3 regions of the Fusobacterium sp. FSA-380-WT-3A genome follow, and region 1 is predicted to be linked to each of the others. Evidence: riboswitches for the same ligand, from Rfam matches in the RefSeq annotation. Region 1 holds a riboswitch; each other region holds the start of a gene.
What was found. A riboswitch is a leader RNA that binds a small molecule or an ion and turns the genes downstream of it on or off. The one in region 1 is predicted to bind S-adenosylmethionine.

Region 1 (7,298 bases):
AATAAAAAAAGAGTAATTTTTGAAAGTTGTATTAGATATAATACTTTTCAAATGAATCCAATAGAAATTTTAAGTCATGTAGGTGGACTTGATATAGCTTTTATGGTTGGTTTGTATATTGGGGCAGCAAGATATAGAAAACTTATATTAGTAGATGGATTTATATCAGCTGTAGCAGCTTTGATTGCTACCAAATTAAATCCTATTATAAAAAATTATATTTTAGTTACTCATTTAAGTGAGGAACCAGGAATGAAATTAGTTTTAAAAGAACTTGGAAAAGAACCTTTTTTAAATATGAAAATGAGATTAGGAGAGGGAACAGGAGCTGTATTTGCTTATCCAATGATTTGGGGAGCAGTAGATATATATGAGAAAATGAAAACTCCAAAAGAGGTGTATGATTTATTCTTTTAATTTTTAATTGGGAGAAAAGATGGAAAAGAAAAGTCAAGATGGAAAAGAGGGACATAGAAAAAGATTACAAGAAAGATATTTAAGTAAAGGATATAAAGCGTTAGCTGATTATGAAATAGTTGAATTTTTACTTTTTTTATTGATTCCTAGAAAAGATACAAAAAATATAGCAAAAGAATTGATTGAAAAATTTAATTCTTTAAAAGGAATACTTGAAGCAGATATAAAAGAATTAAAAAGTATAAAAGGATTGGGAGAAGTATCAATAACATATTTAAAATTTTTAGGTGATATGTACAGATACTATTATGAAGAAAATATATTAAAAGAAAGAGAAAATAATCCTATAAGTATAAAAACTAAAAATCAATTAATAAATTATTTGAGGACAGATATTGGTATTTCAAAAATAGAGGAGTTTAAGGTTCTATTTTTAAATTCAAACAATGAAGTTTTAGGAATAGAAACTTTATTTCAAGGAACTATTGATAAAAGTGCTGTTTATCCAAGAAAAATTTTAGAAAGAGTTTTATTTTATAATGCACGTTCAATAGTATTTTCTCATAACCATCCATCAGGAAATACTACTCCATCGTCAAAGGATATAGAAATAACAAAGATGATGAAAGATTTTTTTAAAATGGTAGATGTAAGTATTTTAGACCATATAATAATATCAAAAGATTCTTATTTTAGTTTTTTAGAAGAGGGATTTATATAGATTAGGGGGATACATGAATAATAATATAGAAAATTTAGAAAATAAAGATATAGAAGTAAAAGTAGAAGAATTTGTAGAAAAAAAAGAAGAAATAGTTGAAATAATAGAAGAAAATACAGAAGAAATAGTAGAAGAAGTACAAGAAGAGAAGTTTTATACAGTTGTAGGTGTAATTTTTGAAATTACTAAAAAAAGATATTATTTTGAAGTTGTAAATAAAGATGAAGTTTATAAAAAAGGAGATAAAGTATTAGTAGATACAGTAAGAGGGCAAGAGATAGGAGTAATATATAATACACCTATGGTACTTTCTGAAAAATTATTAGTACTACCTTTGAAACCTGTCTTAAAGAAAGCAAGTGAAGAAGAGATAAAAAAATATGAGGATTTAAGAAAAGAAGCTGAAAAAGCTCAAATAATTTGTAAAGAAAAAATAGTTACTCATAAATTACCAATGAAACTTATAAATACAGAGTTTACTTTTGATAAAACAAAACTTATTTTTTATTTTACAGCAGAGGGAAGAATTGATTTCAGAGATTTAGTAAAAGATTTGGCTAACATATTTAAGCTTAGAATAGAATTACGTCAAATTGGTGTAAGAGATGAAGCTAGAATTTTAGGAGATATAGGAGTTTGTGGAAAAGAGTTATGTTGTAGAACTTTTATTAATAAATTTAATTCTGTATCAATAAAAATGGCTAGAGACCAAGGACTTGTAATAAATCCATCTAAAATATCTGGAGTTTGTGGAAGATTACTTTGTTGTATAAATTACGAATATCAACAATATGAAGAAGCTTTAAAATCATTCCCAGCTGTAAATCAAATGGTAAAAACAGAAAAAGGAGAAGGAAAAGTAATCAGTATAAGTCCACTTAATGGTTTTTTATATGTAGATTTACCAAATATAGGTATAACTAAATTTGATATAGAAGAAGTCAAATTTAATAGAAAAGAAGCTAAAAAATTACAAAACGAAAGTCCTATTGTATCAGAAGATGGAAGTAATTTGGCACTTCTAGAAAAAGAGTAAGATATGGAAGAAATTGTAAATATAACAACTTTTGACGATGATATAAAAATATATCAATTAATAGATGGATTTAGGTTTTCTGTAGACCCAATAATTTTAGTAGATTTTTTTGAAGGAAATCCAGAAAAAAAAGTACTAGATATAGGAAGTGGTTCTGGAATAATTCCTATATTATTAGCTAAAAGAAAAAATATGAAAAATATTACAGGGATAGAAATTCAAAAGGAATCCTTAGATATTTTTAAGAGGAATGTTTCAGAAAATAAATTAGAAAAAAATATAGAGATTGTCTATGGAGATGTAAAGGAATATAGTAAATCAAATTATTATGATTATATTATTTCCAATCCTCCTTATATGTCTTTAGATGGGAAAAAAATTTCTGAGAATGAAAATAAAAAGATTTCTCGTCACGAAATTAAATTAAATTTAGGAGAATTAATAAAAAATAGTAAAAGACTTTTAAAACCAAGAGGGGAACTTTTTTTAGTGCATAGAAGTTTTAGATTATCAGAAATTATAAAAGAACTAGAAAAAAATAATTTTTCTCCTAAAAAAATAAAATTTGTTTACTTTGATAGAAATAAAAATTCTAATCTTATTTTAATTCAGGCATCAAAAGGGAGAAAAAATAAGTTAGAAGTAGTACCACCATTATTTTTGGAAGAGGAAGGATACTAAAAATAAATATTGACAATTTTAATAAAGTATTATATAATAAATCTTGACCATCAAGAGAGACGGAGGGAATGGCCCTGTGATGTCTCAGCAACCTACTATTTTGTGTGGTGCTAATTCCAGTTAGATGGGGATTATTTGTAAGATTATATCCCTTTCGTTGGAAAGGGATTTTTTATTTTTAAATTATTTTTGATTTTATTATTAGGAGGAATTAATGGAAGATTTAATTTACTTTACATCTGAATGTGTATCACCAGGACATCCAGATAAAGTAGCAGACCAAATATCAGATGCTGTTTTAGACGCTTGTTTAAAAGATGACCCAAATTCTAGGGTAGCTTGTGAAGTATTTTGTACAACAGGTCAAGTTATTGTTGGTGGAGAGATAACAACAAAAACTTACATAGATATTCAAGATATAGTTAGAAAAAAAATTCATGAAATAGGGTATAGACCAGGAATGGGATTTGATGATAACTGTGGAGTATTTAGTTCAATACATTCTCAATCTCCAGATATAGCTATGGGAGTAGATGTAGGAGGAGCTGGAGACCAAGGAATAATGTTTGGAGGAGCTGTAAAAGAAACTCCAGAATTAATGCCTTTAGCATTAGTTTTATCAAGAGAAATTTTAAAATTATTAGTTGAATTAAGAAATGAAGGAGTACTTACTTGGGCAAGACCAGATGCAAAATCTCAAGTAACATTAGCTTATGATAGAGAAGGAAATATAAAATTTGTTGATACAATAGTAGTTTCAGTTCAACATAATCAATTTGTAACACAAGAACAAATTCATCATGATGTAAGAGAATTAGTAATAAAACCTGTATTGGAAAAATATAATTTAAAATTTGAAGATGTTAAAAAAATATTTATAAATCCTACAGGAAAATTTGAAATTGGAGGACCTCATGGAGATACAGGGCTTACAGGAAGAAAAATAATAGTTGATACTTATGGTGGATACTTTAGACATGGTGGAGGAGCTTTTTCTGGAAAGGACCCTTCAAAAGTAGATAGGTCAGCAGCTTATGCAGCTAGATGGGTAGCTAAAAATATAGTAGCTTCAGGATTAGCTGATAAATGTGAGGTACAATTATCTTATGCAATAGGAGTAGTAGAACCTACATCAGTAAAAGTTGATACTTTTGGAACAGGAAAAGTAGATGAAATAGAATTGGCAAAAGGGGTTTCAAAAATATTTGACTTAACACCAAGAGGAATTGAAAGAGACTTAAAACTTAGAAGTTGTGAATTTAGATATCAAGATTTAGCAGCATTTGGGCATATAGGAAGAACAGATATAGAACTTCCTTGGGAACAATTAAATAAAGTTGAAGAATTAAAAAATTATTTTAATAAGTAATTAAAGAAAAGGATATTGTATTTATACAATATCCTTTTTATTTTAAATTTTAAAAAATAAAAATAGCTTTCTATGATACCATAGAAAGCTATTAGAAGCTTTAATCATTTAGTTTACTAAAATTTTTTGAATTTATTTATTTAGCTTTCTTTTTACAAGTTCTTTTTTTCTTAGGTTCTTCTTTTTTTACATTTAATCTATCAGATAAGTCTTTACCAACTTTAAATTTTATATAGTTTTTAGGAGTTATTTTAATAGGCTCCCCTGTTCTAGGGTTAATTCCTTCAGCTCTTTTTGTAGTTTTTCTTTCGAAAGTTCCTAGCCCTCTAAAAACTAAAACTTCTTCTTTTGCAAGTGCTTCTTTTAATACTTCTACAAAAACTTCTACTTGTCTTTTTGCTTCTTCTTTACTAGGCAAATTAGCCTTTTTCATAAACAATTCTGCAAATTCTACTTTTTTCATGATTCCTCCCTTTAAAAATATAAATAAATATTAAAGTATCTTAAGTTATTATATAAGACTCAAAAAAAATATATTTTGTTTAATTTTTTTTAAATTTTTTTTATTTATTATTTTAAATTTCTTTTACTTATGAATAATTCTATATCCACGAGGTGTTATTATCTTATTTTTTAAAATAAAACTATTAGAATTTCCTATAATAACTGTAGAAAACATATTTATTTCATAGTTTAACATATTTTCTAAAGTAGTTATAACAAAATTTTCTTCCTCTCTACCAACATTTCTAGCTATCAATACAGGAGTATCTTTAGATTTATATTTTAACATTATATCTCTAGCTTCATTTATAAGAAATTCTCTACCTTTACTTTTTGGATTATAAAGAGTAATTACAAAATCTCCTTGAGAAGCCAAATCAATTCTTTTTTTAATGATTTCCCAATCTGTTAAAAGATTACTAAGAGAGATATTGACACTATCATGTACAATAGGTGCCCCTCCTAAACTAGCTGAGGCATTAGAGGAAGTTACTCCAGGAATTATTTCTATTTCAATATTGCTATTTTTTGCTACTTCTAACATAAGTCCAGCCATTCCATAAACTCCAGGGTCACCAGAGCTAATAAGAGATACAGTTTTTCCATCCTCTGCTAACTTTAAAGTCTCTTCACATCTTTCTACTTCTTTTTTCATAAAAGATTTTATCAGTAATTTTTCTGGAAATAAATCTTCTACAAGAGAGATATAAGTTTTATATCCTATTATTATATCTGAATTTTTTAAAGTTTCATAAGCTTTAAAAGTCATATTTTCTTTATTTCCTGGTCCTATTCCTACCACATAAATTTTACCCATCTTTTCTTGTTTCCTCCTGAAATATTGATATAGTAATTCCATCATATTTTATTTTTTCTGCTATAATTTCTCCTTTTTTTCCAGAAGCTAGCATAGCACAAGGGCCTGATACAGAACCTATCCCTAAAGTTTTTTCCACAAACTCTGATTTTTTAAATTTATTTTCTACCTTTTTTATTTCATCTTTAGAAATAATTTTTAAGTCAATATTAAAGTATTTAGAAGTTTCTATTATTCCAATTTCATCTTTTTTTATATCAATAGTTCCTAAAACCTTTAAAGATTTTTCTGAAATATTATATTTTTCCAAAGAGTTTTTTATTGCAAAAATTATTTTATCTTTAGGTGTTCCTCTCTTACAGCCTATTCCAATAGATATATTTTTTGGAAAAATTTGAGTTATTTCAATATTTTTTTGATTTGAAATAATAATTACTCCTTTTGGATTTTCATTTGAAATATTTTCTGGAACTTTTATTTCAATTTTTTCTCCAGCTACTATAAGACTTGTAACTTTTTTAGCACTCTCTAAAGATTCTAATTTTCCATTTATTTTCATGGCGATTGTATCAACAGCAATTTTTCCTGAAATATCTGAAGATGTTGTCAAAACAGGGATTGAATTTAGCATAGAACTTATCTCTTTTGTTAAATTATTTCCTCCACCTAAATGTCCTGAAAGAATAGGAATTACAAAATCTCCATTTTCATCTACTACTAATACACAAGGGTCAGAGTCTTTAGAGTTAATAAAAGGTGCTATACTTCTTACAGCTATTCCTGTGGCTGTTATAAAAATAAAACCAAAATATTTTTGAAAAATATCTTTTAAAGTATCCTTAATAGAAAGTTTTATTATTTTTGTTTCTTCATCAGAATATTTTTCTAATGTAAAAACTTCAATTTCTTTATTAAAAGTTTCTAAATAAAGATTTTTTATTTTTTTTGCTAATTCAACGCCTTTTTTAGTGACAGTAATAATTCCAATTTTATCTTTAAACATTTTCTTTTCCTTTTCTATATTCATGAGTAAAGGTTTTATCATATAATTTTGATTTTGAATAATTATTTCCTAAAAAATTCCCAACAAGAATTTGAGCAGTCTTATTAATATTTTCTTTTTTTACTAATTCAGATATATTTTTTAAAGTTCCTATAACTTTTTTTTCATCTTTCCAACTAGCTCTTTGAACAACAGCTATTGGAGTATCTTCTGGATAATAAACAGAAAGTTTTTTAACAACTTCATCTATCATTTGAACTGATAAAAATATTGCCATAGATGCTTGATGAGAAGCTAGACTTTCTAAAGATTCTCTTTCTGGAACTTTAGTTCTTCCAGAAAGTCTTGTACATATAACAGTTTGGCTTACATCTGGTAAAGTATATTCTTTTTTTAAAGAAGCAGCAGCTGCTAAAAAAGAACTTACTCCGGGAATAACTTCATATTCTATATTATTTTCATCTAAAATATCCATTTGTTCTCTATGAGCTCCAAAAATACTTGGGTCTCCTGTGTGAACTCTAGCTACTTTCTTTCCAGATTTAATCCCTTTTATTGTTATATCCATAACTTCTTCTAAAGTCATTGTAGCAGAATTGTAAATCAAAGCTTCATCTTTATGGCAATCTATAACTTCTCTTGGAACTAAAGAACCAGCATATATAATTATGTCAGCTTCCTTTATAATTCTTTGTCCTTTAACAGTTATAAGTTCAGGGTCTCCAGGTCCAGCTCCTATGAAATAAACTT
Region 2 (7,298 bases), on a different contig from region 1:
GCAACTACTGCTTTATTAGAAGTAACTACATTTTTTCCACTTTTAAGAGCTGCTTCTATATATTCAAAAGCAGGATTTATTCCCCCCATAACTTCCACAATAGTATCTATATTTGAATCTGTTAAGATATTATAAAATTCTCTTGTCATTATAGGAGAGGTTATTTGTCTATTGGCTTTTATAAGGATTTTTTCAACAGTAATATCATATTTGAAATTATCCTTTTGTAAAATTTCATAAACACCACTACCAACAGTTCCAAAACCAAGTAAAGCAATTTTCATTTTTCCACCTCTCAAATTATTCCGTATTCTAAAGACAAATGTTTTCAATTTAGAGAAAGCATAACAAAATTTTTTAAAAAAGTAAAGAGATTTTATAAAAAAAATTGAAAAAAATCTTGATTTTCAATATAAAAGTAAAAAAAATAAAAAATTGTTTGACAAATACAAAAACCTATGGTAGAATTATCCATGTTGTTGGGATGTCGCCAAGCGGTAAGGCAACGGACTTTGACTCCGTTATGCGTTGGTTCGAATCCAGCCATCCCAGCCATTTTATAGGAATCAACTCTCTGAAAAGAGAGTTTTTTTTATTTATAAATATTTGTTTTGGTTTTTGTAGTAATTAGTAAAAGATGTTATAATAAAAATATATAAATTAAAAATAGGAGTGGAGAATGGAAATAAAAGAAACTCTAACAATACATGCTAATGAAAATGACAAGGGAAAAAGAATAGATAAGTTTTTAAATGAATTGATAGAAGATGCCACTAGAACATATATCCAAAAAATAATAGATAATGGACTTGTAGAAGTTCAAGGGAAAAAAGTTACTAAAAGTGGAAATAAATTAAAGGGAACAGAAACTATAATTGTAAATATCCCAGAAGATGAGGTATTGGACTTAATCCCTGAGGATATTCCATTAAATATAATCTATCAAGATGATGATATTGTAGTAATCAATAAAGCTCCAAATATGGTAGTTCATCCAGCCCATGGAAATTATACAGGAACTTTGGTAAATGCTCTTTTATATCATATAAAAGATTTATCAACAATAAATGGTGTTATAAGACCAGGGATAGTTCATAGACTAGATAAAGATACAAGTGGAATTATTGTTGTGGCCAAAAATGATGAGGCTCATGGAAAACTATCAGAGATGTTTAAAGAAAAAACTTTAGAAAAAACTTATGTTTGTATAGCTAAAGGAATTTTTAAAGAGAAAAGTGGAAGAATTGAAACTCTTATTGGTAGAGACCCAAGAGATAGAAAAAAAATGTCTGTTGTAGAGGAAAGTGGAAAAATAGCTATTTCTAATTATGAAGTTTTAGATGAAAGTAAAAACCACTCTTTAGTAAAAGTTAGAATAGAAACAGGAAGAACTCACCAAATAAGAGTTCATATGAAATATTTAAATCATCCAATAATGGGGGATAGTACTTATGGAAGTGGAAATGACGGAGCAAATAGACAGATGTTACACTCCTATAGTTTAAAATTTACTCATCCAACAAAAAATATAGAGATGACAGCTATAGCTCCTTTATTAGATGATTTTAAAAAAGCAGCTAAAAGTGTTGGACTAGATATTAGTAAAATCGAAAATAATAATTAAAATAAAAAGACTGTTACAAAACTTTTGTAACAGTCCTTTTTATAATTTCTTATAATATACTTAAGATTAATTCTTTTAAAAATCCTACTACATCTACTCCAAACATAGATTCCAATATCATTTTTACTAAAACAATAGTAGTTACAACTAAGAATATTGGTTTGATAAATGAAGTTCCTTTACTAACAGCTACCTTAGCTCCTAAAGTGGCTCCAAAAACCATAATTATTCCTATTGGTATCGAATAAAAGAAATTTACCTTTCCTAAATAGATAAATAAAATCATACTGGCTAGATTACTTGTTAAATTTAAAATTTTGGCGTTTCCACTGGCATTAGTAAAATCTAATTTGAAAATTTTTATTAGTGCAAAAATTATAAATGAACCTGTACCAGGCCCAAAAAACCCATCATAGAATCCCATTATAAAAGCCATTAATTTTCCATTACGAATATTTATTTTATTAAGCCCTGTGAAATTATTTTCCTCTCCCATTTTTTTATTTATAAGAGTGTAGATAAGAACTAATAGTAACAACACAATAGCTATTGGATATAGATATTTAGAATCTATTAAAACAACAGTTCTAACTCCCATAAGAGCTCCAACAAAAGAAAAAGGAATCATTCTTTTAACCATTTCTTTATTTACTTTACCAGAAGTAGCAAATTTAAGACTACTAGCCACAGTACCTATACTAGAGGAAACTTTATTAGTTCCCAAAGCAATATGAGCTGGTAACCCAGAAGCTAAATAAGCTGGAACAGTTATTAATCCTCCACCACCAGCCACGGCGTCAATAAAAGCAGCGATAAAACAAGCCACTCCTAAAAATAGAAAAGTTCCCAAATCAATATTAGTAAAAAATTGTTCAAACATATCTCCACCCCTAAAAAATAATTATGATATTCTTTAAAATTATTATATTATTTTTTTTAATGATAGTCTATATTTTTGTTAATAAAAAGACCCCTAAGGGTCTTTAATTTTTTGTAACATAAAGAATGTATGGTCAAACTTAAAAAATAAAGTTTTTTCTAGCTATTAGAGATAACTAGAAAGCTTTAACAACTGAACCATTATATTTTTCCTCTATAAAATCAGCTACTTTTTCTGATTGTAGAGCTTTTACAAGAGATTTTATTTCAGGTTTATCTAAATCTTTTGTTCTTACAGCTATAATATTAGCATATGGAGACTCTTTACCTTCTATTACCAAAGCATCTTTAGTAGGATTTAATCCACCTTCCATAGCGAAGTTTCCATTTATTACAGCGAAATCTATATCAGTTAAAACACGAGGTAATTGAGCAGCTTCTAAAGGTTTAAATTTTAATTTCTTAGGATTTTTAGCTATATCAAACTCTGTTGAATAAAGATTTGTAGGGTCTTTTAAAGTTATAATTCCATTGTTGTGAAGAAGTATTAAAGCTCTTCCACCATTAGATGGGTCATTAGGTATAGCCACAGTTGCCCCTTTTTTAATATCATCAAGTGAAGAGTATTTTTTAGAGAATAGCCCTAATGGTTCTACATGGACATTTCCAGCATTAGCTAAATCTAATTTTCTTTCTTCAGCAAATTTTTCTAAATAAGGATAATGTTGGAAGAAGTTAGCGTCTAACTCCCCATCATTTAAAGCTAGGTTAGGAGTTACATAGTCAGTAAACTCTACTATTTTAAGTTCGATTCCCTCTTTTGCTAGTTCAGGTTTAACAACTTCTAATATTTCAGCATGAGGTACAGGAGTTGCTCCTACTTTTAAAGTAGCCCCAAAAGAAGTAGCTCCAAGAGCTAATGAAAGTAATCCAGTTAAAGCAAGTAGTCTAAAGTTTTTTTTCATAAACATCATCTCCTTAAAATTTTTATATAATTAAATATTATCTATTTTTTTTAATTCTATATACTAGATAGTTTCCAAAAGATTGAATAAGTTGAACTAAAATTATAATAACTATTACAGAGTAAATCATAATATCAGTTTTAAATCTTTGGTATCCAAATCTTATAGCTAAATCTCCAAGTCCTCCAGCTCCTATTGTACCAGCCATAGCTGAATATCCAATAAGATTTATAACTGTAACAGTAAGACCATGGATTAGATGAGGTAAAGTTTCAGGAATCATAACTTTAAATATTATAGTGAAGTTACTTGCTCCCATACTAGAACTTGCCTCAATAAGCCCTTTGTCAATTTCACTTAAAGCTCCCTCAACCATTCTAGCCACAAAAGGAGCTGCTGATATTGAAAGAGGTACTATAGCAGCTGTTACCCCTATAGTTGTACCAACTATTATTCTTGAAAGTGGAAATACACAAATCATAAGAATAATAAATGGGAAAGACCTTAAAGTATTGATACAAATTTCTAAAAATCTATTTAAAGTTGGTTTTTCTAAAATACTTCCTTGTCTAGTTACTACTAAAAGAATACCGATTGGAAATCCTATTGCCATTGAAAATATAGTTGAGAAGAATACCATGTATAAAGTCTCTAAAGTTGAAGTAAGAATCATATTAAATACCATCGTATATCACCTCCACAAAAACTCCCTCTTCTTTGAACCAATTTATAGCATCTTTTTGTTCATCTAAATGTCCAGAAAGTTCTATAAATAAGTGCCCTACTTGCATAGTAGAAAGATTTTCAATAGAACCTCCAATTATACTAAAGTCTATATCAAATTTCTTAATAGCTTTTGAAAGTATAGGTTCTTCAGCTATAGAACCAAGGAATTTAAGTTTAATGATACTTTTTCCCTCTCTCTTAACCAATTCAACAGTAGTTTGGTTATCGTTAGGAAGATTAGAAATTAACTCTTTTGTTATATCAGCTTGAGGAGCAGAGAAAATATGGTGTACTCCACCAGTTTCCACAATTTCTCCATTGGCCATAACAGCGACTTTATTACAAATATCTCTTATAACTTCCATTTGGTGAGTTATCATAACTACAGTAAGTCCAAGTTTCTTTTGAATATTTTTTATAAGTTCAAGAATAGATTTTGTAGTTTTAGGGTCTAAGGCTGAAGTTGCCTCATCTGAAAGTAATATTTCAGGGTTGTTTGCCAAGGCTCTAGCTATGGCTACCCTTTGTTTTTGTCCCCCACTTAATTGGCTAGGATAAGAATTTTTCTTTTCAGAAAGTTCTACAAGCTCTAAAAGTTCATCTACTCTTTTATCTATATCTTTTTTATTCCAATTAGCTATTTCAAGAGCAAAAGCTATATTTTCTCCTACTGTTCTTGAAGATAAAAGGTTGAAATGTTGGAATATCATTCCAATTTTCTTTCTTTTTTCAAGTAATTCTTGTTTTCCAAGAGAAACTATATTCACTCCATCTATTATTATCTCTCCACTAGTAGGCTCTTCAAGTCTGTTTAAGAGCCTAATAAGAGATGATTTTCCAGCTCCACTAAGTCCAATTATTCCGAAAATATCTCCTTTACTAATATGTAAATTGACATTTTTTACAGCATGAAGACCATTAGGATATATTTTGTTAGCATTCTTAATATAAATCATTTAACATCCCTCTTTTCTTTGATTGTGTAAAATAAAATTGTAAAAAAAAACTCTAAATTATCTACATCAAGATAACTTAGAGGATATTGCGATTGTTTATTGGTCATCGCCATCTATCTGGAATTAGCACCACACCAAAATAGTAGGTTGCTGAAACATCACAGGGCCAGTCCCTCAGTTTCTCTTGATGGATTATTTATTTGTTTGTGCTATGATATAATAAAAAAAGATATTTGTCAATAGAAAAATAAAAAAATCTAAAAAAAACTTGAAAAATCATGAAAATAATGTATGATAATCTTAAAGAGAACAAATTTCAAGTTATTATTGGAGGTAAACTTTGAAAAGAGAAGATTATATAAGTTGGGATGAATATTTTATGGGAGTTGCTTTACTTTCAGGTAAGAGAAGCAAAGACCCAGGAACTCAAGTAGGAGCTTGTATTGTTACTGAGGATAAAAAAATAGTTGGTGTAGGATATAATGGACTTCCTTTAGGTTGTAATGATGATGAACTTCCTTGGGATAGAGAGGGGGATTTTTTAGAAACAAAATATCCTTATGTTTGTCATGCTGAATTAAACGCCATACTTAACAGTACAAAGAGTTTAAAAGGTTGTACTTTATATGTAGCTCTTTTCCCATGTAATGAGTGTGCCAAAGCTATAATTCAAAGTGGGATAAAAGAGATAGTGTTTTTATCAGAAAAATATAGTGGGACCCCTACAGATATAGCCTCAAAAAAAATGCTTGATATGTCAGGGGTAAAATATAGAAAACTAAAAACAAATAGAAAAACTATAGTTCTAAATTTTGATGAATAAAAATAAAAGGGAGAAATACATAATGAGAAAACTTACAATAAAATGTCCAAACTGTAAAAAAAAGATGAGAATAATTAATAAACCAGCAAAGTTTAAATGTCCTTCTTGTGGACATATATATAAAGCTACTAGATTTTCTTTAATAGGAAATAATATTACAAGCTTTTTTATTGGGTTTGTTGACACTGTTAGAGATGCTAAAAATAATATTGTTTACAGATATAATTCAGCTAAGGCTACATACAGATATATGAGTCAACTTAAGAAAAATATGAAAAATGACCCTAATTGGTCAAATTATAGAAATCAACAAAGAGAAGAAAAACAAATGAGAGATGCCAATAAAAAATCTTTTAAAGATTTCTTTAAAAGAAAAAAATAAAACCAAAAAATATTCCTTTTAGGTATAAAAATTATTATATGATAAAATAGAAATTTTTATAAAAATATTAAGTTAATAAAGAAAATTTAAAATCTATGGTTATTTAAGAAAAAGAAAGCCTCAAAAAATTCCTTTTAGGTATAAAAATTATTATATGATAAAATAGAAATTTTTATAAAAATGTTAAGTTAATAAAGAAAATTAAAATCTATGGTTATTTAAGAAAAAGAAAGCCCCAAAAAATTCCTTTTAGGTATAAAAATTATTATATGATAAAATAGAAATTTTTATAAAAATATTAAGTTAATAAAAAAATTTAAAATTTATGGTTATTTAAGAAAAAGAAAGCCTCAAAAAATTCCTTTTAGGTATAAAAATTATTATATGATAAAATAGAAATTTTTATAAAAATATTAAGTTAATAAAAAAATTTAAAATTTATGGTTATTTAAGAAAAAGAAAGCCCCAAAAAATTCCTTTTAGGTATAAAAATTATTATATGATAAAATAGAAATTTTTATAAAAATATTAAGTTAATAAAAAAATTAAAATCTATGGTTATTAAGAAAAAGAAAGCCTCAAAAAATTCCTTTTAGGTATAAAAATTATTATATGTTATAATAAAAAATTTATTATAAAAATATATTTAATAAAATAATATTTAAAAAGTCATTTGTTTATATAATAATTTCTTGACTTTTAGAAAAAAACTGATATAATATTTCCATAAAATTAAAATGAAAGGAGATAAACATGAAAAGATTTTTAATAGCTGATGTTAACCCCACAGTACCTAGAGTGGATTTGCATTAATGATTTAGTTATCATAGATGCAAATCCTTATTGTGCTGAGGTTTGCATCTATGGCTATTGAAAACAAATGTTTATTTCATTATTATAAAGCCATTTAGATGTATTTCTAAATGGCTTTTTGTTTTTTAAG
Region 3 (7,298 bases), on a different contig from region 1:
AGGGATATATAAAAACAAATGAATATATGGAAACTAATGTGGAAAGAGTTTATGCTGTAGGGGATATTAGACCAAAAGAGTTAAGACAGTTAGTTACAGCAGTATCAGATGGAGGAACAGCAATCTCAAGAATAGAAAAATATATTTTTGAATTGAGAAATAAATTAAATCTTCCAAAAGTAGAAAGAGAAGATGATGATTTAGAAGAAAATGGAATTTTAGATAATAATATGAAGAAACAAATTGTAGAACTTACAAAAAGATTTAAAACTTCACTAAATCTTGTAATGGTAAAAGGTGAAGATTTAGAGAAAAGTAGGGCTTTGGAAGAATTACTTAGAGAACTAAGCAGTTTAACTGAAAAAATAAAAGTTTTTGTATATGAAAGAAGTTCTCCAGAAATAAATGAAAAATTTCTTTTAGAAAGATTGCCAGCAGTATTTATTTTAAATAAAGACAATGAATATTCTAGAATAAAATATTCTACAATTCCTTTAGAACATGAATTAAATTCTTTTATGCAAGCTTTATATAATATAGCTGGTCCTGGTGATGAAGTAAAAGAAGAGTTGTTGGAAAGAATAGATAAGATAGAAAAGAAAATAAATGTACAAATAGGAGTTTCATTGAAATGCACTAGATGTCCAGATACAGTTCAAGCTACTCAATTTATTGTTTCAAGAAATAAAAATGTATCAGTTGAAATAATAGATGTATTAACACATAAAGAATTTAAAAAGAAACATGATATAGTAGGAGTTCCTGCTATAGTGGTAAATGAAAAAAATATCTATTTTGGTCAAATGTCATTAGAAGAAATGATAGAGATTCTAGAAAAACAATAGAATAAAAATATTAGAGGAGTTATTGTACTTAATAATAAATTAAATTGAGAACAATAACTCTTTTATTTAACTTAATATAAATCTAATTTTTAATTATAAAATTTTTTTACTTTTTATAAATTTAGAATAAACATAAATAATTTTTTTAATGTAATAATTATTTATAAATTTTCAAAAAAATATTTTGAAAATCAAAAAAAAGTATTGACAAATTATTTAATAGTTGCTATAATAAATTTGTAATCAATACAAATAACAATAAATTTTAAATAGGAGGAAGATTATGTCTTTAATAGGAAAAAAAGTTGAAGAATTTAAAGTGAAAGCGTACCAAAATGGAGATTTTATAGAGATAACAAATGAATCAATGAAAGGGAAATGGGCTGCAGTAGTATTCTATCCAGCTGACTTTACTTTCGTATGTCCAACAGAGTTAGAAGATTTAGCTAATTTATATGAAGAATTTAAAAAAGAAGGATGTGAAGTATATTCAGTTTCAACAGATACAGAGTTTGTTCACAAAGCTTGGCATGATACTTCTGAAAGAATTAAAAAAGTTCAATATCCAATGATAGCTGACCCAACAGGAAAATTATCAAGAGCTTTTGAAGTTATGATTGAAGAAGAAGGATTAGCATTAAGAGGAAGTTTCATTATAGATCCAGAAGGAGTTATCCAAGCTTATGAAGTTCATGCTAATGGAATAGGAAGAGAAGCTAGTGAATTATTAAGAAAATTACAAGCAGCTAAATTTGTAAGAGAACATGGAGAGGTTTGTCCAGCTAAATGGAAACCAGGAAAAGAAAGTTTAAAACCATCAATTGACTTAGTTGGAAAACTTTAAGATTTAAAAAGATGTTGCTTTTTTAAGTAACATCTTTTCTTTATAGAGGAGGGAATATGGAAAAAATTTACGATATGATTGTAATAGGAGGAGGTCCAGCTGGACTTACAGCTGGAATATATGGTGGGAGAGCCAAGTTAGATGTTCTTATTATAGAAAAAGAAGAAAAAGGTGGACAGATAAAAATAACTAGTGAAGTTGTTAACTTTCCAGGAATAAAAGAGATTTCTGGAAGTGAGTTAGTTGATAAAATAAAAGAACAAGCTAAAAATTTTAAAAATGATTTTGTTCAAGATGAAGTTATTGATATGAATTTAGAAGATGATATAAAAGTCATAAAAACAAAATCAGGAAAAGAATACAAAGGATTATCAGTTGTTATAGCAACAGGAGCTTCTCCAAGAAAATTAAATTTTCCTGGAGAAATAGAATATTCAGGTAGAGGAGTAGCATATTGTGCTACATGTGATGGAGAATTTTTCACAGGATTAGATGTATTTGTAATAGGTGGAGGATTTGCTGCAGCTGAAGAAGCTATATTTTTAACTAAATATGCTAAAAAAGTTCATGTTATAGTTAGAGAACCAGATTTTACTTGTGCCAGAACAATAGCTGATAAAGTTTTAGCTCATCCAAAAATAGATGTTAGGTTTAATACAGAAGTTGTAGAGGCTACAGGAGATAAATTTTTAAGAAAAATACTTTTAAAAAATAATATTACTAACGAAACTGAAGAATTTATTCCTGAAGATGGAGAAACATTTGGAATATTTATTTTTGTTGGATATGAACCTCAAAGCAAAATTTTTAAAGACCACATAGAAATAGATAAACAAGGATTTATTTTAACAAATGAAGATTTAATGACTAGTACATCAGGAGTATATGCTATAGGAGATATTAGACCTAAAAAATTAAGACAAGTTGTTACAGCAGTTTCAGATGGAGCTATAGCTTCTAGTAATATAGAAAAATATGTTTTTGAACTTAGAGAAAAATTAGGATTGAAAAAAGAAGAGAAAATAGAAGAAAAAGAAGTTGAAAGTGAAGAAAGAAAAGAAATGTTAGATGAAAATCTAAAAGAACAACTAAGAGAAGTAACTAAGGTATTCCAAAATAAAATAGAATTAGCTGTAATAAAAGGTGAAGATTTAGAAGAAACTTCTGATATAATTCAAATGGCAAAAGAGATTGGAAGTACAAATGATAAAATTCAAGTTAAAATTTATGAAAAAACAGATATAGAATTAGCACAAAAAGGTATTGATTTAGAAAAATTACCTGCTATTGCTATATTAAATGATAAAGGGGAATTTTCAAGAATAAAATATACAACTGTTCCTACAGGACATGAATTAAATTCATTTATTTTAGCTATGTATAATGTATCAGGACCAGGACAAAAAATAAGTGATTCATTAATTGAAAGAATATCTAAAATAGATAAAAAATTAAATATAAAAATAGGAATTTCATTAAATTGTACTAGATGTCCTGAGACAGTTCAATCAACTCAAAGAATAGCTGTTGAAAATCCAAATGTTGAAGTAGAAGTAATAGATGTATTTGCTCACAAAGATTTCAAGAAAAAATATGATATATTAAGTGTACCAGCAATGGTTATAAATGATAAAGACCTTCGTTTTGGAAAATTATCAATAGAAGAAGTTGTGGATATATTAGAAAAAATATAAATTAAATATTTCAAAATAAGATGGGTGTTACAAATTAATTTGTAACACCTTCTTTATTTTTAATCTTATCTTACTTTAATATGATAAATTTTCCCAAAATTATCAACTCAAGTTAGAAAGTTGCTATTACAGAACCTTTATATTTTTCATTTATAAATTTTTTAATATTTTCAGTTCTAAGTTCATCAACTAAAGTTTTTACCTCAGAATCATTTAAATTTTCATCTCTAACAGCTACAACATTGGCATAAGGAGATTCAGCTCCTTCAATGGCAATAGAATCTTTTATAGGGTCTAAATTAGCTTGAAGAGCATAGTTACAATTTATAACAGCCACATCAACATCTTTTATTACACGAGGAAGTTGAGGAGCTTCAATAGATTTGAATTTTAATTTTTTAGGATTTTTTATGATATCAAATTCAGTAGCACTAAGGTCTGTAGGGTCTTTTAAAGTAATAATTCCTTTATTATGAAGAAGTAATAAAGCTCTTCCACCATTTGTAGGGTCACTAGGAATAGCTATAACTCCACCTTTTTTTATTTCATCTAATGATTTATATTTGTCAGAAAATACAGCTATTGGAGAGATAAAAATTCCTTCCCCAATTTGAGAAATTTTTAAATTTCTCTCTGTTTTAAATTTTTCAAGATAAGGTGTATGTTGGAAAAAGTTTGCATCTAAATCTCCATCAGCTAAAGCTAAATTAGGAGTAACATATTCATTAAATTCAATAATTTCTAAATCTATTCCTTTTTCTTTTAATTGAGGTTTTACAGCCTCTAAAATTTCAGCATGAGGAACAGGTGAAGCTCCTACTTTAAGAGTCTTAGAAAATGAATAATTTCCTAGTAGAGAAAAAGCCACAAGTGTTGTAAATAATTTTTTTGATAAGTTTGTCATATTATCATCTCCTTAAAATTTTTTAAATTATAAAAAATATCACTCTTAATAAAAAATCTCTAAATTTTTCATCAAGAAAATTTAGAGATATAAGGAATAGATTATTAATCTAAACCATCTACATGGAATTAGCACCACACTTTACAAAGTAGGTTGCTGAAACATCATAGGGCCAGTCCCTCAGTTTCTCTTGATGGATATTTTTTATTTTGTGTATGATATAATAAAAAAATAGATTTGTCAACTATTTTTTTTATTTTTTCTTTATGCTATAATAAAGTTGGAATTACATACAATGAGGTGATAAAAATGAACAAGATATTTCAGATGTCTGAACGATATAGGGTAGGTCTAATTTTAGCTGTTGTTGGAGGTTATTTAGATGCCTATACTTATATATGTAGAGGAAAAGTTTTTGCTAATGCTCAAACAGGAAACATAGTTTTATTTGGAATAAATCTCATAGAGAAAAGATGGGAAAGTGCTTTAGAATATTTTACTCCTATAATGGCTTTTGTGATTGGAGTTCTTTTGTCAGAGTTTTTTAGAAAAAAATATAATAAAGAATTTTTACATTGGCGACAAAGTATATTATTATTGGAGATGATAATTTTAATAATAGTAGCTTTTATTCCTATTGGAGATTTAGATATTTTAGCAAATGTATTAATATCTTTTGTGTGTTCACTTCAGGTAGAGTCTTTTAGGAAGTTTAGAGGTAAAGCCTATGCTTCAACTATGTGTACAGGAAATTTGAGAAGTGCAAGTGAAGCTCTTTATAAATCTTTGGTAATAAAAAATAAAGAAGATTTAAAAAGTAGTATGAATTACTTTGGAATTATAACTTTTTTTATAATAGGTGGAATGATAGGAGCTATTATTACAAAGAAATATTTAGAAAAATCTGTCCTTTTTTCTGTAATTGGATTAATGATAGTTTTTATAATGATGTTTATAAATTACGATAAAGAAAAAATATAAAAAGAAATCAATTATGATTTCTTTTTTTTTATAAGTTTATATATTACTATTGTAATTTTAATATTGATAAATTATAATGAAAAAAAATAATAATGTTATGAAATAAAAAATAAAAATTATTTATATATTGACTTTTTAAGGAAATATATAGTATAATTTTTTTTGTTCGTAGAAAATATGTTTTTTTATTTTATAATAATGTTATGAAAAGAATAAAAAGGAGTTTTTTATGGGAAGAAAATTAAAGTTCACAAGAGAGGAAATATTAAATAAAGCATACGAAATTTTAGTAAGAGAGGGAATGAAAAAAATCTCAGCTAGAACAATAGCCAACGAGTTGGGAATATCTACTATAGGTGTCTACTCTAATTTCAAATCAATGTCAGATTTAAAAAATGAACTTTCATTACTTGCTAAAAACAAACTACTGGATAAAGTAAAAATTAATTATACAGAACTTGGACTTTTAAATATAGGAATAGGAATTTGTCTTTTTGCTAAAGAGGAAAAAGCTTTATTCAGAGCTATATTTATGAGAGAGAATTTATCAGAAGAATTTTTAAATGAAATTACTAGAGATTTGATAAATTTAGTTTATAAAGGATTTAAAGAAAGTGACAAATATAATGTTTTAAAAGATAGTACTATCAATTGGATGATAAGAAAAGGTTGGTGGTACACTCACGGATTTGCTTGTTTAATTTGTTCAGGATTTTATAATCCAACTTATGAAATGATTGAAAGTGAGCTTCGTGAAGTTGGTTATCTTATTTTAAAACAAGCTATGAAAATAAATTCAGAAAAATAATAAAAAATTATATAAATCAAGGAGAAAAAAATGAAAAAAACACTTATGTTAATGGCTTTAATAGCTTCAGTAAATGTTTATGCTGGAAGTATTGACTACTTAGCTCAACAAGACGCTGAATATTTTGCCCACGCTTCAATGACAGGAAAAATTGGAACATCAGGAGCTTTCTATAATCCGGCTGGAACAGCTTTTATGGAAGATGGACTTTATGTAAAAGTAAACACTCAAACAGTATTTAAAGATTATACTATGAATACAAATACTATAGATGTATCAACAGGAAATCCAATAAGAGATTCCCACAATAGTGATTATCCATCAGTAATGGTTCCAAGTATTCAAATAGTAAAAAAAGATGGAGATAGAAGTTATTTCTTACATGGTGGTATAGCTGCTGGTGGAGGAAGTTTAAAATATGATAATGGAATATCAGCTTTTGAAGTTATTGGAGAAGGAATAGAAAAAACTTTTAGAGAAAAATTACCAAACACAACAGTAGATTATTTAGGAGGAAGTAAAGTAAAAGGTTCATCTTTTTATTATAATTTAAACTTAGGAATGGCTCAAAAGGTTAATGAAAAATTCTCTGTTGCTGGAGGAGTTAGATTTATTTATGCAACAAGAGCTTTAGAAGGAACAGGACATTATAATTTAGATTTAGACGGAAATGGTCCTATTCCAGCTGGAAAAGTAGATGTTAGTTTAGATTCAGAAAGAGAAGCCTATGGAATTGGTTGGTTAGTAGGATTTAACTATCAACCAATAGAAAGATTAAATATTGGTTTTAAATATGAAAGTGAAATTCAATTAGATTTTGAAGCTAAAAATGGAATGAATGGATTAAAAGTAAATTCTCCAATAAAAGAAGAGGATATATATGAAAATTTAGCAGGAAATCCTATAGTAAGAGAATGGTTAGTAGATGGATATAGAAACTTACCAGCAATGATGTCATTAGGAATTTCTTATGATGTTAATGATAAACTTACATTACTTACAAGTGGAAACTATTATTTTATAGAAGATGCTAACGATAGTAATGCTTATGCTCATTACACAAACGGATATGAAGCATCAGTTGGATTTGATTATAAACTAAATGAACAATATACTTTAATGGCTGGATATCAATACACAAATACAGGAGCTAATGAAGATACATACAAAGATACTGACTATGCTTTAGATGCTCATATGTATAGTATAGGACTTAAATATA

Region 2: linked by a shared signal. The riboswitch ahead of HF862_RS08990 (methionine ABC transporter ATP-binding protein) and the one ahead of metK (methionine adenosyltransferase) in region 1 are both predicted to bind S-adenosylmethionine.
Region 3: linked by a shared signal. The riboswitch ahead of HF862_RS03585 (MetQ/NlpA family ABC transporter substrate-binding protein) and the one ahead of metK (methionine adenosyltransferase) in region 1 are both predicted to bind S-adenosylmethionine.

Annotation. Positions count from the first base shown of each region.
Region 1 is NZ_JABAFQ010000015.1:13,533-20,830, forward strand. It holds gene cobT (nicotinate-nucleotide--dimethylbenzimidazole phosphoribosyltransferase) at 1-417, shown strand, start outside; gene radC (DNA repair protein RadC) at 437-1,138, shown strand; gene HF862_RS08275 (stage 0 sporulation family protein) at 1,239-2,174, shown strand; gene HF862_RS08280 (tRNA1(Val) (adenine(37)-N6)-methyltransferase) at 2,178-2,855, shown strand; SAM riboswitch class I at 2,900-2,986, shown strand; gene metK (methionine adenosyltransferase) at 3,070-4,224, shown strand; gene HF862_RS08290 (HU family DNA-binding protein) at 4,361-4,687, opposite strand; gene cobJ (precorrin-3B C(17)-methyltransferase) at 4,811-5,545, opposite strand; gene cbiG (cobalt-precorrin 5A hydrolase) at 5,538-6,548, opposite strand; gene cobM (precorrin-4 C(11)-methyltransferase) at 6,541-7,298, opposite strand, start outside; gene cobI (precorrin-2 C(20)-methyltransferase) at 7,284-7,298, opposite strand, start outside.
Region 2 is NZ_JABAFQ010000018.1:25,931-33,228, forward strand. It holds gene HF862_RS08960 (homoserine dehydrogenase) at 1-284, opposite strand, end outside; tRNA gene HF862_RS08965 (tRNA-Gln) at 481-555, shown strand; gene HF862_RS08970 (RluA family pseudouridine synthase) at 680-1,624, shown strand; gene HF862_RS08975 (TSUP family transporter) at 1,674-2,504, opposite strand; gene HF862_RS08980 (MetQ/NlpA family ABC transporter substrate-binding protein) at 2,680-3,468, opposite strand; gene HF862_RS08985 (methionine ABC transporter permease) at 3,506-4,153, opposite strand; gene HF862_RS08990 (methionine ABC transporter ATP-binding protein) at 4,143-5,150, opposite strand; SAM riboswitch class I at 5,257-5,344, opposite strand; gene HF862_RS08995 (deaminase) at 5,530-5,973, shown strand; gene HF862_RS09000 (hypothetical protein) at 5,996-6,355, shown strand.
Region 3 is NZ_JABAFQ010000003.1:85,953-93,250, reverse strand. It holds gene HF862_RS03600 (FAD-dependent oxidoreductase) at 1-845, shown strand, start outside; gene ahpC (alkyl hydroperoxide reductase subunit C) at 1,129-1,689, shown strand; gene HF862_RS03590 (FAD-dependent oxidoreductase) at 1,746-3,383, shown strand; gene HF862_RS03585 (MetQ/NlpA family ABC transporter substrate-binding protein) at 3,496-4,287, opposite strand; SAM riboswitch class I at 4,399-4,487, opposite strand; gene HF862_RS03580 (YoaK family protein) at 4,597-5,268, shown strand; gene HF862_RS03575 (TetR/AcrR family transcriptional regulator) at 5,498-6,076, shown strand; gene HF862_RS03570 (OmpP1/FadL family transporter) at 6,107-7,298, shown strand, end outside.